2 regions of the Peribacillus sp. JNUCC41 genome follow, and region 1 is predicted to be linked to the other one. Evidence: riboswitches for the same ligand, from Rfam matches in the RefSeq annotation. Region 1 holds a riboswitch; the other holds the start of a gene.
The links. A riboswitch is a leader RNA that binds a small molecule or an ion and turns the genes downstream of it on or off. The one in region 1 is predicted to bind S-adenosylmethionine.

Region 1 (7,934 bases):
TATCGACAGCCGCCTTCATCACTTCGATCGTCAGACGTGCATCATCTGTCCGGTATTCAACATAATAGCCTCCGCCCTTCAGTCCCTCTTTCTTAACGAGCGGTTCCCGCTTTAGCGTTTCCTCCGCCGAAAGCATTTTCCTGCGTTCAGCTTTTTTAACCCCCGCAAGGAAATCATATACCCGAAGGCCAATGGAAGTACTGAATTTCCCGAAGGTGCCACCTTTGTGCATCGGTAAAAGCATCCATTCCGGTGTGGTAACATGCGGTCCATTTTCATAAACGATTTCCCGCTCTTTACCAACCTCGGCAACCATTTTTATTTCAAATTGCTTTAAATACCGCAATCCGCCATGAACAAGTTTTGTCGAGCGGCTTGAAGTCCCTGCTGCAAAGTCCTGCATTTCAACCAAAGCCACTTTCATTCCACGGGTCGTTGCATCCAGAGCGATCCCTGCACCGGTAATTCCCCCGCCAATGACAACCACATCATATTTCTCTTTTTTCAGAAGTTCGATCGTTTCTTCCCGATATATATTTGAAAACCTCATGCCTGACTCCTCCTTTAAGTATTGCATTCTATTTACTCGTGAATTCACACTATTTACTCGTGAATTCACGCTATTTACTCGTGAATTCGTGCACTTTACTCGTGAATTCGAACGGTTTACTCGTGAATTCGTGCACTTTACTCGTGAATTTGCTCGGTTTACTCGTGAATTCGTGCGCTTTACTCGTGAATTCGTGCGCTTTACTCGTGAATTCGTGCGCTTTACTCGTGAATTCACGCTATTTACTCGTGAATTCGTGCACTTTACTCGTGAATTCGAACCGTTTACTCGTGAATTCGAACGGTTTACTCGTGAATTCGTGCACTTTACTCGTGAATTTGCTCGGTTTACTCGTGAATTCGTGCGCTTTACTCGTGAATTCACGCTATTTACTCGTGAGTTCGTGCGCTTTACTCGTGAATTCGGTCATTATATTCAATTGGTTCATTTGTTCAAATAGTTTATATAGATATTAATATCCCTAATCTGCCATTGAAAACAAAAAAGAGACCATAAATGACATTATCGAATTAACGATAACGCATTCATGGTCTCTCCTGTTCTCCGGCCGAGTTATTAACTTGATTTCATTATAGCATACTCCAGCTCGTTTGAGAAAGAGTACACCTCGTTTTTTATTTAAATGCCATAGCGGCATGTACAGCTTTTTTCCAGCCTTCATATAATTTTCCACTATCTTGCTCTTCCATGGAGTGTTTAAAGGTTTTGTCTACCGCCCATTGCCGGGAGATTTCTTCTTGATCCTTCCAATACCCGACAGCAAGCCCAGCTAAGTATGCAGCACCCAATGCTGTAGTTTCGTTTATGGTCGGCCTCTCGACGGGCACCCGTAATAAGTCGCTTTGGAATTGCATCAGGAAGTCATTCTTGACTGCCCCGCCATCCACTCTTAATGTCTGGAGCTCGATTCCTGAATCCGCCTCCATTGCATCAAGGACATCCTTCGTTTGATATGCCAGTGATTCAAGTGTGGCACGAATGAAATGTTCTTTGGATGTGCCGCGCGTCAAACCAAAAACGGCTCCCCGCACTTCGCTGTCCCAATATGGAGTTCCAAGTCCTACAAAAGCCGGTACCACATATACTCCATCCGTACTTTCCACCCGTTTTGCATAGGCTTCGCTGTCCTTGGCATCATGAAGCATCCGCAGGCCATCGCGCAGCCATTGGATTGTGGAGCCCGCGACGAATATGCTGCCTTCCAATGCATATTCGACCTTCCCATTCAGTCCCCAGGCAAGTGTCGTCAATAGTCCGTGTTCGGAACTGACAGCCTTGTCTCCTGTATTCATGAGCATGAAACAGCCTGTTCCATACGTATTTTTAGCCATTCCTTCATTAAAACAGGCTTGGCCGAATAATGCTGCCTGCTGATCACCGGCTGCCCCGGCGATCGGAATCGATTGGCCGAAGAAATGATATTCGATCGTACGTGCATATTCTTCAGAGGAAGGCCTCACTTCCGGCAGCATCGATTTTGGTACAGTCAATATCTCGAGCAGTTCTTCATCCCATTTCAGTTCATGGATATTATACATCAATGTCCGGGATGCATTCGAATAGTCCGTTACATGAGCCTTGCCTCCTGATAGCTTCCAAATCAGCCAAGTATCGATGGTACCGAATAACAGCTTGCCTTCATCCGCCTTTTGCCGGGCCCCTTCGACATTATCGAGGATCCATTTCACTTTCGTTCCGGAAAAATAAGCATCTATCAACAATCCCGTTTTATCCCGGAATAGATCATTAAGTCCCTTTTCCTTCAAATCATCACAGATTTCACTTGTTTGCCTGGACTGCCATACAATCGCATTATAGACAGGGGTACCTGTTTCCTTATCCCAAACGACTGCCGTTTCACGCTGATTGGTGATGCCGATCCCGGCAATTTGCTCAGGCTTTACACCGGATTCAGATAGTACACCGGCAATGACTGCCAGGATCGATCCCCAAATCTCATTGGCGTTATGCTCGACCCAGCCTGGTTTAGGGAAATGCTGTGTGAATTCCTTTTGGGAGGAATGGACGATTTCCCCCTTTTCGTTAAATAAAATCGCCCGCGAACTCGTTGTTCCTTGATCTAATGATAAAATGTATTTTTCCATTGTGTATGCCCCTCCTTTTAATTAACTGGCAATATTTCTGCTTTCCATTTCATGTGACTGTTTTTTACCAAATGCATAGGCTAATATCAATAGTACCAGGCTTGCACCCAAAACAGACCAAAATCCTGCTGTTATTTCTCCCATAAAGAACGCTTTATAACAAACGGCACCAAGTGAACCCCCAATAATCGGGCCAACGACCGGAATCCATGAATAGCCCCAATTCGAATTGCCCTTGCCCGGTATCGGCAGCAAAAAGTGAGCGATGCGCGGCCCCAGATCGCGGGCCGGGTTAATTGCGTATCCTGTTGTTCCCCCAAGTGACATCCCGATCACGACAATCAATAACCCGACTGCGAATGGGTTTAGACCCTCTGTAAAATGATTGGCACCTATAAATAATAAACCAAGAATAAGGATGAAAGTTCCAATCATCTCACTTAATAGATTTGAAAATGTGTGGGGGATTGCAGGTGATGTCGCGAACACACCAAGCTTCGCTCCTGGATCATCCGTAGCTTTCCAGTGTGGCAAATAGTGCAGGAATACTAGAGTTGCTCCAAGGATTGCGCCAATCATTTGGGCAACGATGTAACCGGGCACATCACTCCAAGGAAATTCCCCAATAATGGCAAACCCCACTGTGACTGCCGGGTTTAAGTGCGCCCCGCTTATGGAGCCCACTGCAAAAACACCCATGGTAACAGCCAATCCCCACGCAATCGTGATAACGATCCAGCCGGCATCTTTTGCATAGGATCCCTTTAAGGATGAACCAGCCCCAATGCCTGCTCCGAATAAAACTAATATCATCGTACCTAACACTTCTCCCCAAAATGGAGTCATGAATAAACCCCTCCCCTGATAAATTTTTAAACCATGCCAACAAATAAAGGAGATCCACAGCAGAACTATCTTCATAAAATAAATTATGAATAGATCTGTTGTGAATCTCCTAGTCTCCGTCACATATATTAACTTGTACAGTAAAATATACTAGGTTATGAAAACGCTGTCAATATTTTGTAAAGAATTAATCTATTTTTCTGTGTTTTTTTTAATTTCCCCTATTAAACGATATCCCATAATTCAGTTTTGGAAGTGGTAATTGATGACGCTCCAGCATCAAGGGCGTTCAGGACTTCATCCGAAGTACGTATGAGGCCGCCTGCAAAAATCGGTGTCTGCAACCGTTCCTTCACTTCTTTTATCATCCATGGCATGGCGCCCGGCAATACTTCGATATAATCCGGCTTGGTTTTCTGCACCAGCTTATAACTTTTCTCAAGTGCATGTGAATCTATTAAAAAGATTCGTTGGATGGCAATGACCCCCTTTTGCTTCGCCTTCAATATAACGTTTGATTTAGTCGAAATCAGCCCATATGGATTATATTCCTGACAAATGAATTCTGTCGCGTACTCATCACTTCTTATGCCATGGATCAAATCGACATGGTATATCATTTTCTTATTATGCTGCTTTGCCATCATACTTACGTTTTTCAATTGTGATATATGCAAATCAAGAAACACACCTATTTCATAGGAACTTTCTAAAAATCTTTCGAAATCCTTCATGCTTGCTGAAGCAGGCAAAATCTTCTGATCCATCATTATCCTCCTCATTCCCAGAAAAACTCAAAACTTCAAGTCATTTAGTATATTTTAAAGAGCTTGATTTATCAAACACATTTTTTCATGACCCATATCACCATAACACTATCATACCTGGCACTCCCTTTATAGTTTTCGGCTAAGGATGTATGTAAACTCGATCATAAAGTAAGTTTCATTTTCAATGCACCTTCGACGAGTTCATACGATTTAATTGTGCCAACGGGAATTTTCCTCACGATTTTCCAGGCGTTAACATTCATTTTGATCGTTCTTTTTTCAAATTCAAAAAATGGCGGTCTGTTAAATATCCTTTGGTTGATGAATTTCCTGTCAATTGGTTCCATTTCCACTAATTCAAATAAAATCGTTCTTTTTTCCACAGATACCGGTTTTAATGTAATCCGGAAAGCTACGTTTTTCTTAAACATCATTTTTTTCACTTCCGTCGTTCCGGAAAGCACGATATGTTTTGGCGTAATTTCGATATTAATATCCTGACCATCTGATTTACTTCTTATGATTTTCTCTATCATGGCTTCAGTTAAAGTTATCGTTATGCCATTTTTGAATGGACTGAATGTATTCATCCTTGCATTCCCCTCCTGCCGCTCATATGAATCTTCGGTTATAGCATATGCCGGGTTCCCTGATGTAGTAACACAGAACAATAATCGGTATATTCAAAATCTTCCACCTTCAACCCTTGACCTTTATAAAAACTACCTGTATAGTCATAATTAATTTAATAGACAACTCTTATCCAGAGAGGTGGAGGGACTGGCCCTTTGATACCTCAGCAACAGACTGATCATGTACTGTGCTAATTCCAGAAGTGTAAAAACTTGAAGATAAGAAGAGTATATAGCTTGGTTGCCAACACCTCTTCTTATTTTTAAGAAGAGGTGTTTTATTTTTAAAAGGAAAGAAGGAATGCAACATGTCCATCACATTAACGAAAGCACCATTCAGGGCCGATCACGTCGGAAGTTTATTAAGACCAGAACGTTTACATATTGCCAGAAAGCAATTTAAGGAAGGTACCATTTCAGCAGAGCGGCTTCGTGAAGTTGAAACCGAAGAAATCAATCGGATTGTCGAAAAACAAATTGAAGTTGGATTGGAGGCCGTGACGGACGGTGAGTTCAGACGAACATGGTGGCACTTTGACTTCCTCGAACATTTAAATGGAATCGAGGGATATGTGACTGAAAAAGGGCTCACGTTCGATGGTGTGGAAACAGAAAGATATAACGTTCGCAATACCGGGAAGGTTTCATTCAATCCTGAACATCCTTTCATTGGTGACTTCATTGAATTGAACAAAATCGTGAACGGACGCGCAGTTGCCAAGCAAACCATTCCCAGTCCGAATCAATTATTTGCTGTAGGCATTCATAATGAAGACATCTACCCTGATATTGAAGACTATGCAAATGATATCATTAAAGCATATCAGCATGCTTTGAAAGCCTTTTATGATGCAGGTGTGCGTTATCTTCAATTGGATGATGTATATATTGCCAGACTTTCAGCTCCGGATTTCCAGTTCAAAGATGGAAAATATACGAGGGAACAGTTAATCGATCTTGCACTTCGCGTAATTAATGGCGCATTGGAAGGCAAACCAGAAGACCTTGTCGTCACTACACACCTATGTCGTGGGAACTACCAGTCGACTTGGGCGTTTGAAGGAAGCTATGCCCGTATCGCCCCAACTTTATTGGCAAAAGAAACAGTGGATGGATTTTTCTTGGAATATGATGATCAACGCTCAGGGGATTTCAAACCATTAGAATACATTCAAAATGGCGGTGCACGGGTCGTACTGGGTGTCGTTACTTCAAAAAATGGAGAAATCGAAGACAAGGAAGCTGTTAAGGCACGCATTGAAGAAGCCTCGCACTTCGTTCCTCTCGAACAATTATGCTTAAGTCCGCAATGCGGGTTCGCCTCCACCCATCACGGCAACAAGCTGACCGAAGAACAACAATGGGAAAAGCTGAAGTTCGTCGTTGATGTAGCAAAAGAAGTTTGGAAATGATTTTTTTGCGGAGACTTTAATCCGTTCGAACAACCTAATCGGCATCAATATAAGCGTGCCGATTAGGTTTATAATAAAAGCGTAAAAGACATCCATCCCTAAATCCGAGAGCAAACAAAAAAGAACGGCCACCAGCACGTCCCTTTTTTACTTGCAGCTTTCATCATCATCCATTTTCTTCACAAATATATCATCCGTCACCCTATCTTCCAGCTTGTTCCTCAAGGCCAATTCCGCGGCCTTCCCATCACTAGGCGACCCGTCCGAGAAATACATCGGAAACAACGAGAAGAACATAACATAGAAAGAAAAATAGATGAATTGATACCAGATCACCGAGCTGTCCAGGATATCCTGATACACTAAGCTATAGATGATCAGCATGCTGACTAAATTAAAGATAGCCCCTCCTAAATAGATCAGCGTATTCGTCAATCGATTATCATGTTTCAGTCCCTTGAACTCGCAAGTCCCATTCCAAAAATAATATTTCCTCACCTCTATGTTCCGAAAGGCGAACAGTTTATTGCCACAACCGATCAAGATTTTCTTTTCTGATCCCCCAAAGATCGTGACAAAAAAAATATGCCCGCTCAAATGTATCAGCGTAACGATCGGCATGATCAAAAAAAAGGAAAATAGAAATTTAATGATATCAGAGAGACCAAACATGTTTATGCAACCCTCCTTACCTGAGCAATTTCTTATCAGATGCTACTCTGATACCCTGCCCACATTCGTTATAACTAGTAAATTTTCACAGTAGTGATATATCGCTTACCACAAGTGCTATTGTTCTCCTTCTGCTTAATCCGGGCTGTTTCCAGGTTTTTAGGCCTGACTCCAGCTTAATTCAAAGAAACAGGCTACCTCCTTCCGAAAAAACTCGGAAAAGTGATAGCCTTAACATCTTCATTTATCGATTGGGGGTGTGAAGAATTTCTTCGTTGTTTTGTCCTGGCCTCAAGCCTGCATGTTTATATTCAGGGGTGAAAACCGATGTTTTGATCGGGCATGCGATTTGCTTCTGGACATTTCCTTTTCCGTCCGGTACCTCGACGATCATTCCCCTCTCCATCAATTGGGGGTGTTCGGCCGCTTCAGTGAAGGTCAGAACTGGTTCTGCGCAGGCTTCGAAATCAGCGAATATTTCCTGCCATTCATGAAAATCCCGTTCAAGGAAAGCCAGTCGGACGGCCGTTTTAAACCTGATTCCGCTTTCTTCATCACTTTTAGTGCTCAAGTCATACAATTCGGGTGCACCGATCGCTTCACATAATGCTTTTCGAAAAGGGGGCTCTAGGCTTCCTACCGAAAAATAGCGTCCATCCTTCGTTTCGTAAAAGTCATAAAAGGATCCTCCGTTCAACATCAGTTTTTCTGGTTCAAGCTCGAGGCCCCCCTGTAAATTCAGGGGTGCGGAGATGGCATTCAACGCAAAACTGCAGTCGGTCATGCTGATGTCGATGGCTTGGCCGAATCCCGTTCTTTCCCGGTGAATGACTGCAGATAATATACCGATAACAGCATGCAGAGATCCTCCGGCAAGATCTGCTATTTGGGTTCCGTTTTTTGCCGGGCCATCCTTTTTTGTACCG
Region 2 (7,934 bases), 2.6 Mb from region 1:
TCAAACATCCCCCCTGTGCAATGTGCATATGGGGAATGTTTTTTTTGTCATTACCTTTGATTTTTTTAGTCACCGTTCCTGACATCACTCTTAAAAAAGCTATGTATGTCCTCGATTAACCTACATACCGCAGGAGACAGATATCGATCTTTCAAATAAGCCAGGTAAACAGTCCTTTCCAAATAATTTGAATCGATCGCGCGAATTGCAGTATTGGTTGTTGCAGCGGATCTTATATAGTTTTCCGGTAAAATTGTAACCCCAATCCCTGCTTCCACCAAACTGCAAGCCGTTTCAAGCCTTTCTATTTCGTATAGGATATTGGGAATTGCATTTTCATCCTTAAATGCTTTTAAGATATCATCTCTTGTTTGAAATCCAGTTGTACTGATGATCAATTCTTTCTTTGCTATGTCTTGGAAGGTGATGGACTCTTTTCCGTTTAAATCGTCATCTTTATGGATCAAAAGCATGAATCTTTCATTATAAAGGGGTGTGGACAGAATTTCCTCATTGTTGATGGGCTGGTTCGTGATGGTGAAATGAACATTATACTGATTTAACGAATCGAAAACCTTCTCTTCCCCTAATATTTCCCTGACTTTTATATGAATTTTAGGATAATTGATTTTAAAATTCCTGATGATCTTCGGGAACCAAAATTTGAATGATTCTATGGAACCTATTGATACGGTTCCGCTTCCGACATCCTTCATTTCTTTAAGCTCCACCTGCATATTATCGAATCTTCTTAACAGATCAACAGATCTCGTATAGAAAATCCCCCCTGATTCCGTGAGCTCAAGCCCTCTTGTATTGCGTTCCAAAAGCTGAAAACCAACTACATTTTCTAATTTCATTATGGCATTACTTAGGGAAGGTTGTGATATATGCAGCGTTTTTGCTGCTTTTGAGAAATTCTTTTCCCGGACAATTGTAGTGAAATATCGAAGTTGACGAAGATCCATATATTCTCCTTTCTATAGCTTTAAGCTATAGATATATTGAAATTTTGTATTGGTAATTATATATTATCTCATTTATAATTTTGAAAAAAGATATTTCGGAATTTTTTAAATAAAGGAGAAATTATGTATACAAATCCGACTTTAAATTATTGGAATGGAAGAATTGATTCCCAATCTGACATGGACAGCTTCAGATACCACCAAAGAGTACGTTTGGCACCGATTTCGGAATTAGCCATCTCTTCCAATTCATCCAGGACCTTTGGATTGATTGGCTTCAAATGTGATGAAGGCGTTAAAAGGAATAAAGGCAGGATTGGTGCGGCAGAAGGGCCTGATCATATTAGGCAGTCATTGGCGAAATTACCCTGTCATTTACCTTCCCAAACCGAGCTGGTGGATGCTGGTGATGTAATATGTGAAGGTACAGAGATGGAGGCCGCTCAATCCCAATTGGGTTCGGCTGTTACCCGGATATTGGAGAGTAGAGCGATTCCTATCATACTTGGCGGAGGGCACGAAACCCTGTATGGCCATTATCTTGGGATTAGGGAATCCATTGGACCAAGAGCTAGCTTGGGAATCATTAATATTGACGCTCACTTTGATATGAGGCCTTATGAAAAAGAAAGTTCATCAGGAACGATGTTTAAGCAAATTTTGGACGAAGATAAAAATTGTGGTTATTTATGTGTCGGAATTCAGAAGCAGGGGAATACGAAGGCACTGTTTGAAACTGCCGAGAGAAGTAAGATCGATTACATATTGGAAGAAGATTTGTCATTGAATGAAATGGATGAAACTAAGCGGCGGATAAATGAATTCGCTAAGGGACATGACTACATTATTCTTACATTATGTACAGACGTTATTGATTCAGCCTACGCACCTGGGGTAAGTGCTCCATCGCCTTTTGGACTGAATCCTAAATTGGTCCGTGCCATTATCAGGCATATCGTATCGAATGAAAAGATTCTCTCCTTTGATATCGCGGAAGTGAATCCTTCGTTGGATGAAAATAATAAAACCGTTACATTGGCAGCACATTTAATAAATGAGGTTTTACTTCATTTTAAATAATGAATGGTCTTACTAAAATGCCATCTCCGTAATCAACTATCTGTATTGAAGCGAAAAACCTTTTACAGCGCCTGACTGTCCATGAATCATTCATGGGCAGTCTTTTTTATGCCGCCAATTCAAGGATTTATGCTCCCGGGCTTTGTTCGAATAACCCTTTAATGTGTAAAGGAACCTACATGCGGCCTCTTCATTAGTAGATTAACCCATGAATCTGCAAGAGTTCAATACTGATACTTGTGGTCTTTTGGTTTATAATAACAAGCATCTAGCCTTATGAGGGGGGATTCCATGAATGAATATAAAGTAACGGTAAGGAATGGTAGTACCTTGATTTTGTCGGAAATCATTAAAGCTGAAGATGAAAGAGAAGTCCTTGGCACCCTTTTGATTTCCAGCGAATTATTTAATCAGCCATTTACCGACATCAGGATTTTAGAACGCTGATTTGTGCCTGTTTGTTCCATTTGTTACACTGTAATAAATCTTAATACGGTAGGCGATATTATGTGTGGACGTTTCACCCTTTTCACTGATATTGAGGAAATAAAAGATCGGTTTGATATTCAAGGATCATTTGATGAGGAATACCAATTCAGCTACAATATTGCTCCCTCCCAATCCGTGCTATCCGTCATTAATGACGGGGCAAGGAATCGACTTGGATATCTTCGGTGGGGACTCATTCCTTTCTGGGCAAAAGACGAAAAAGTGGGCTATAAAATGATCAATGCCAGAGCGGAAACCATTGCAGAGAAAACAAGCTTCAAGAATGCGTATAAGAAGAAGAGATGCTTGATAATCGCTGACTCATTTTATGAATGGAAGAAGACACCAGAAAGAAAAATACCGATGCGAATAAAACTGAAGAATCATGCTCCATTTGGAATGGCCGGTATATGGGAATCCTGGAAATCTCCTGAAGGCCTCAGCATCTACTCGTGCTCCGTTATAACAACCGTTCCTAATGAGCTGATGACCAGCATTCATGATCGTATGCCTGTCATCCTTAAACCAGAAGATGAAAAAGATTGGTTGAATCCATCCATTAATGATCCTGCATATCTGCAGCAGTATTTAAATTCATTCGATTCGGAACAAATGGAAGCTTTTGAGGTATCGACTGATGTGAACTCGACTAAAAAAAATTCACCTAACCTAATACAACAAATTTGCTGAGAGGTCATTAGACCTCTTTTTATGTTAATTCCGTCCCGATTAACTGCATATGTCAAGATTCCTAATTAATCATTAAGAAGTGCATGGAAATACTTTAAAACTAAACCTTGCGAAAATAGACAAAATGCTGTACTCTTATATTTGCTTTTCAAAACGACTTCGATGTCTCTTTCAAAAACTCAGATTGGTTTCGGCAACTTTCCAGCCTGGTGCTTTTCTGGCAGGCATCGTAATATTTGATAAATTATATAAATTTGATCTTCTTATCAAGAGAGACGGAGGGACTGGCCCGAAGATGTCTCGGCAGCGGACTTAATGGGAGTGCTGTGCCAAATCCAGCAGGCTGATTTTCGCCTGAAAGATAAGGAGGGTGTTTTTTATAAATTAAAAGACCTCTTCTTGTTGTTAAATAGAAGGGGTCTTTTTTATGCCGGCAGTTTTTTAGCTATAGCTCCATGACTGGAGAATCAAGTTCAAGTTGGTGTTATTTGCGAAAACTGTTAAAAGGATAAAGGCTATGACACATGTCATGGGAAAAATAAAAAGAGGTGTACATCATGAGTGCAAACAATAAAGGGAATCCATGGGCATTGATTCCATTTGTCGTATTTTTAATTTTATTTATAGGGTCCGGAATCATCACTAAAGATTTTTATTCTTTTCCGGTGATTGTAGCCATTTCTATTGCATCAGCAGCTGCATTGGCAATGAATCGGAAAGAAAGTTTCAATCAAAAAGTTGATATTTTCTGTAAAGGTGCAGGGGACGCCAATATTATGTTAATGGTTATCATTTTCCTTTTAGCCGGCGCTTTTTCCGAAGTTGCGAATGGCATGGGGGCGGTTGAATCAACGGTGAATCTTGCCTTAGCCGTTTTTCCGCAAAATCTTTTGATGGTAGGGATATTCATTATCGCTTGTTTTATTTCTCTATCTATGGGGACGAGCATGGGAACGATTGTAGCCCTAGCACCTATCGGGGTCGGAATTAGCGAGCAAACCGATATTTCGCTTGCCCTTTCAATGGCGGCCGTTATTGGTGGTGCGATGTTTGGGGATAACCTATCCTTCATTTCAGATACGACAATCGCTGCAGTTCGAACACAGGGAACGAAAATGAAGGATAAGTTTAAAGTGAATTTTTTCATCGTTTTACCTGCAGCCATCATCACATGTGCTATCCTAGGAATATTAACGATGGGTGAACAAGCCGACATCATCCAAAATTCTTATAATTGGGTGAAGATTCTTCCATACCTTTGCGTATTGATCACTGCATTGGCAGGAGTCAATGTGTTCCTGGTGCTTTCCAGCGGAATCGTCTTTGCCGGAATCATCGGCTTGGCTGATGGAAGTTATCAACCGTTGGGTGTCATTCAAAAAGTTGGTGAAGGAATGGCGGGAATGTATGAAATATCCTTCCTTGCCATTTTAATTGCAGGTATGGTTGCTGTAATCAAACATAATGGTGGCATTGATTATCTACTCCAGCTCGTGACCCGAAATAGCAAATCAAAAAAAGGGGCGGAATTCAGTATTGCCGGGCTTGTTGGCTTGACGAACCTTTCCACGGCAAATAATACGATTTCGATTATCATTGCTGGGCCACTTGCCAAAAACATCGCTGAAAGGTATGGGATTGATCCGCGTAAATCGGCGAGCATACTTGACGTTTTTGCCTGTTGTATCCAAGGGTTGATACCATATGGGGCACAACTGCTTGTTGCAGCAGGGGTAGCAAAAATCTCTCCGATAAGCATCTTGCCGTATTCATATTACCCGATACTAATTGGACTTTGTGGAGTCGTGGCCATCTTGATTGGTTATCCACGGTTTCACTCGGATGAAACGAAGAAACGGACTTCTTAAAAAGAGGACAAAAATGAAAAAAACACCCTGAATCATTGGATACAGGGTGTTTTCTGTATGGGTGAAATCTTCGCATTCATGTCAGTATCAGTGTTCAAAAAGTAATCAAGGCAGTTTTCAATTCATCTGTTTGGTATTTCTTTTATTTATGGTATACCATTTTATTCATAACTAAAATAACTGCTCATTCCGGTCCATATTGATAATGGTTTTGCGTGCGGCATTTGTCATGAATAGAGGACAACACCAACTAAACCAGAAAGTATAATTACATAAGCTGGGTGCCAGCGTAATTTCATCAGGGCAAATAACGATAATCCAAATACGAGTAATAAGCTTATCGTATGCCATGAAAAGTTAGGGGCTATCATATGATTGGAAAGTGATAAACTGATTGCTGCAAAGAGGATTAGACTAGTGACAATGGGTCTTAATCCATAAAACATGGATTGAATAACTGGATAATGATTCAATTTGCTGAAGAAGGTGGCTATAACGGTCACGAATATTATAGCAGGTAGCAAGATTCCGAGAGCGGATGATATGGCTCCTGCTAATCCAGCAGTAGAATAGCCAACGAGAATGGCACTATTGGCTGTGACAGGTCCTGGGGACATCCCGGAAATTGCGATTATATCGGTAAATTGTTGCGTCGTCAGCCATCCATGCTGTGAGACTTCCGATTCTATTACGGGAATCATGGCGTATCCGCCTCCGAACGATACAAAGCCGATAATAAAGAAGGTGCTAAACAACTCCCACAATTCCATCATTCTATCACACGCTTTCTTGAAAATTAGTTAGACCCTTTTTGATTTACCTATATGCCAGCACCCATGTAAGGTTCGAAATCATTTTCTTCTTTTGTCTTATCTTTTCTGTCCAACTTGACATCGTATCCTAATTTTCTCTTGATGGAGATTGTCACAATACCCACTACAGCTCCTGCCACTATAACTATCACAGGGTGAAGAAAGAAGAGGACTGGAATTCCTGCTAATAAAATACAGAAAGTTGATTTGTCTACAACAGCCGTTTTTCCTATCTTGATAGCCGCATAGGCGATGATCGCTACTATGGAAGCTCTGATTGATATGAATGCGGATTCTATCTTCGAATTATCCTGAATGAAAAAATACAAAATGCCTAGGAGCAGGACAATTAAAAAGGTAGGCAATGAAACACCGATCATGGCTGCCATTGCCCCCCTCATTCCGGCAATTCGATGGCCGATAAAGGTGGCGGAGTTAATAGCGACAGCTCCCGGTACGGACTGAGATAACGCAAAAACATCCGTAACTTCTTCGCTATTCATCCATTTCCTCTTTTCGACCACTTCTTTTTCGATTAAAGGGATCATCGCAAACCCGCCTCCGAATGTGACAGGTGCTATTTTAAAAAAGGTCCAAAATAAATGGAATAGAGTTTTCCATTGTCCTTTCATTACATCAGTCACTTCCTTTGCCGCTAAGTTTAAATCTTATTACTAACATATCAAAGAAAAAGGAATGGGTAAATTGCAACAAAATCATCGGGTATAACAAAAGGTTATACCCAGAAGATTTATCCGTTTTATAAAGAATGCGGCCAATAATTTAATAGCCTCACTTATTCAGGGAAGCAGCATTCTTTTTTCATTTCACCATTTACCTTTATGATGCTATCATTTTAATGAACTATCTAAAAACATGGAGGTCGTTTTCTTGAAATTAGAAAATCTAAAAATGTTTTGTTTAGTGGTGGATGAAGGAAGCATAAGCCAGGCAGCGAGGTTAAGTTTCCTATCTCAACCCGCTGTAACAAGACAAATCCATCAACTGGAAAATTATTATAACACTTTGTTATTCGACCGTGAGGAAGGAAGGCTGAGAGTTACAGAGGCAGGTAAGTTGTTATACCCTTTTGCAAAAGCTATTGTAAATGACTTCAACCATTCAAAAGAAGTGATTCAGCAATCGACTGGCAAGTACAATGCAAACCTCATAGTAGGGGCATCCTTGACTATCGGTGAGTATTTGTTGCCGAGCTTGCTTGGAAGATTCAAAAAACAACAGCCTGAAATAAAAGTGACATTAACGATAAAAAATACCCCCCGGGTTCTGCAGGATCTTACAAACGATGTCATTGATTTGGCCTTGGTAGAAGGGCTTGTGGAAAACAGCGATTTTATTGTAGACAAGTTCGCCGAGGACGAATTGATATTGGTATGTCCATCCGACCACCCCTGGAAAGACAGAAAAGAAATCCAGCTTGAGGAATTGGGGAATGAAAGAATGATTTGGCGTGAATCCATTTCAGGAACACGGCTTATAGTGGAAAACATGTTAAGGGAGCATGGGGTTTTAGAAAAAATAGAAAGCTACATGGAGATTGGTAGCACACAAGCGATAAAAAGTGCGGTTGAAGCTGGACTTGGAATCAGCATTCTGCCCAGGTTGACAGTGGCCAGGGAATTGGAGCAGGGCTTTTTGCGGGAAGTGGGTATTTCAAGAATAGATATAACTAGAAATTTATGGCTAGTCAGGAAAAACAATCGTTTTAATAAAATTGGGGTGTCTAAATTTGTTGATTTCCTTCAATAATAAGGAAGGAAAGCCACTTTGGTTTACTATTACAATTTTTCAGCGTTTTCAATTTCGTGGTTAAAGATGTGCCCAAGGCCCCTTACCCTGAAAAAGTCATGGAAAATTGAATATACCGCATGATTATTCATAAAAGCTCTTCTCTATCGGGAGGGGCATTTTGTATTTGGATGTGCAGTTCACCGCTATACGAACTAACATTCGTTAATAAGTAGTTTATATATAAATAAAATTGAAGTTACTATTAGAAATAGGAA

Region 2: linked by a shared signal. The riboswitch ahead of JNUCC41_RS20120 (Na+/H+ antiporter NhaC family protein) and the one ahead of JNUCC41_RS06340 (5-methyltetrahydropteroyltriglutamate--homocysteine S-methyltransferase) in region 1 are both predicted to bind S-adenosylmethionine.

The regions. Positions count from the first base shown of each region.
Region 1 is NZ_CP062163.1:1,262,237-1,270,170, forward strand. Features, by position in the region: gene JNUCC41_RS06310 (glycerol-3-phosphate dehydrogenase/oxidase) at 1-550, opposite strand, end outside; gene JNUCC41_RS06315 (hypothetical protein) at 549-1,010, shown strand; gene glpK (glycerol kinase GlpK) at 1,186-2,676, opposite strand; gene JNUCC41_RS06325 (MIP/aquaporin family protein) at 2,698-3,522, opposite strand; gene JNUCC41_RS06330 (glycerol-3-phosphate responsive antiterminator) at 3,747-4,289, opposite strand; gene JNUCC41_RS06335 (hypothetical protein) at 4,454-4,882, opposite strand; SAM riboswitch class I at 5,049-5,150, shown strand; gene JNUCC41_RS06340 (5-methyltetrahydropteroyltriglutamate--homocysteine S-methyltransferase) at 5,233-6,336, shown strand; gene JNUCC41_RS06345 (hypothetical protein) at 6,484-7,008, opposite strand; gene JNUCC41_RS06350 (CaiB/BaiF CoA transferase family protein) at 7,253-7,934, opposite strand, start outside.
Region 2 is NZ_CP062163.1:4,138,533-4,146,466, forward strand. Features, by position in the region: gene JNUCC41_RS20100 (LysR family transcriptional regulator) at 66-968, opposite strand; gene hutG (formimidoylglutamase) at 1,092-2,048, shown strand; gene JNUCC41_RS20110 (hypothetical protein) at 2,340-2,495, shown strand; gene JNUCC41_RS20115 (SOS response-associated peptidase) at 2,556-3,227, shown strand; SAM riboswitch class I at 3,488-3,595, shown strand; gene JNUCC41_RS20120 (Na+/H+ antiporter NhaC family protein) at 3,785-5,095, shown strand; gene JNUCC41_RS20125 (chromate transporter) at 5,323-5,868, opposite strand; gene JNUCC41_RS20130 (chromate transporter) at 5,916-6,539, opposite strand; gene JNUCC41_RS20135 (LysR family transcriptional regulator) at 6,799-7,677, shown strand.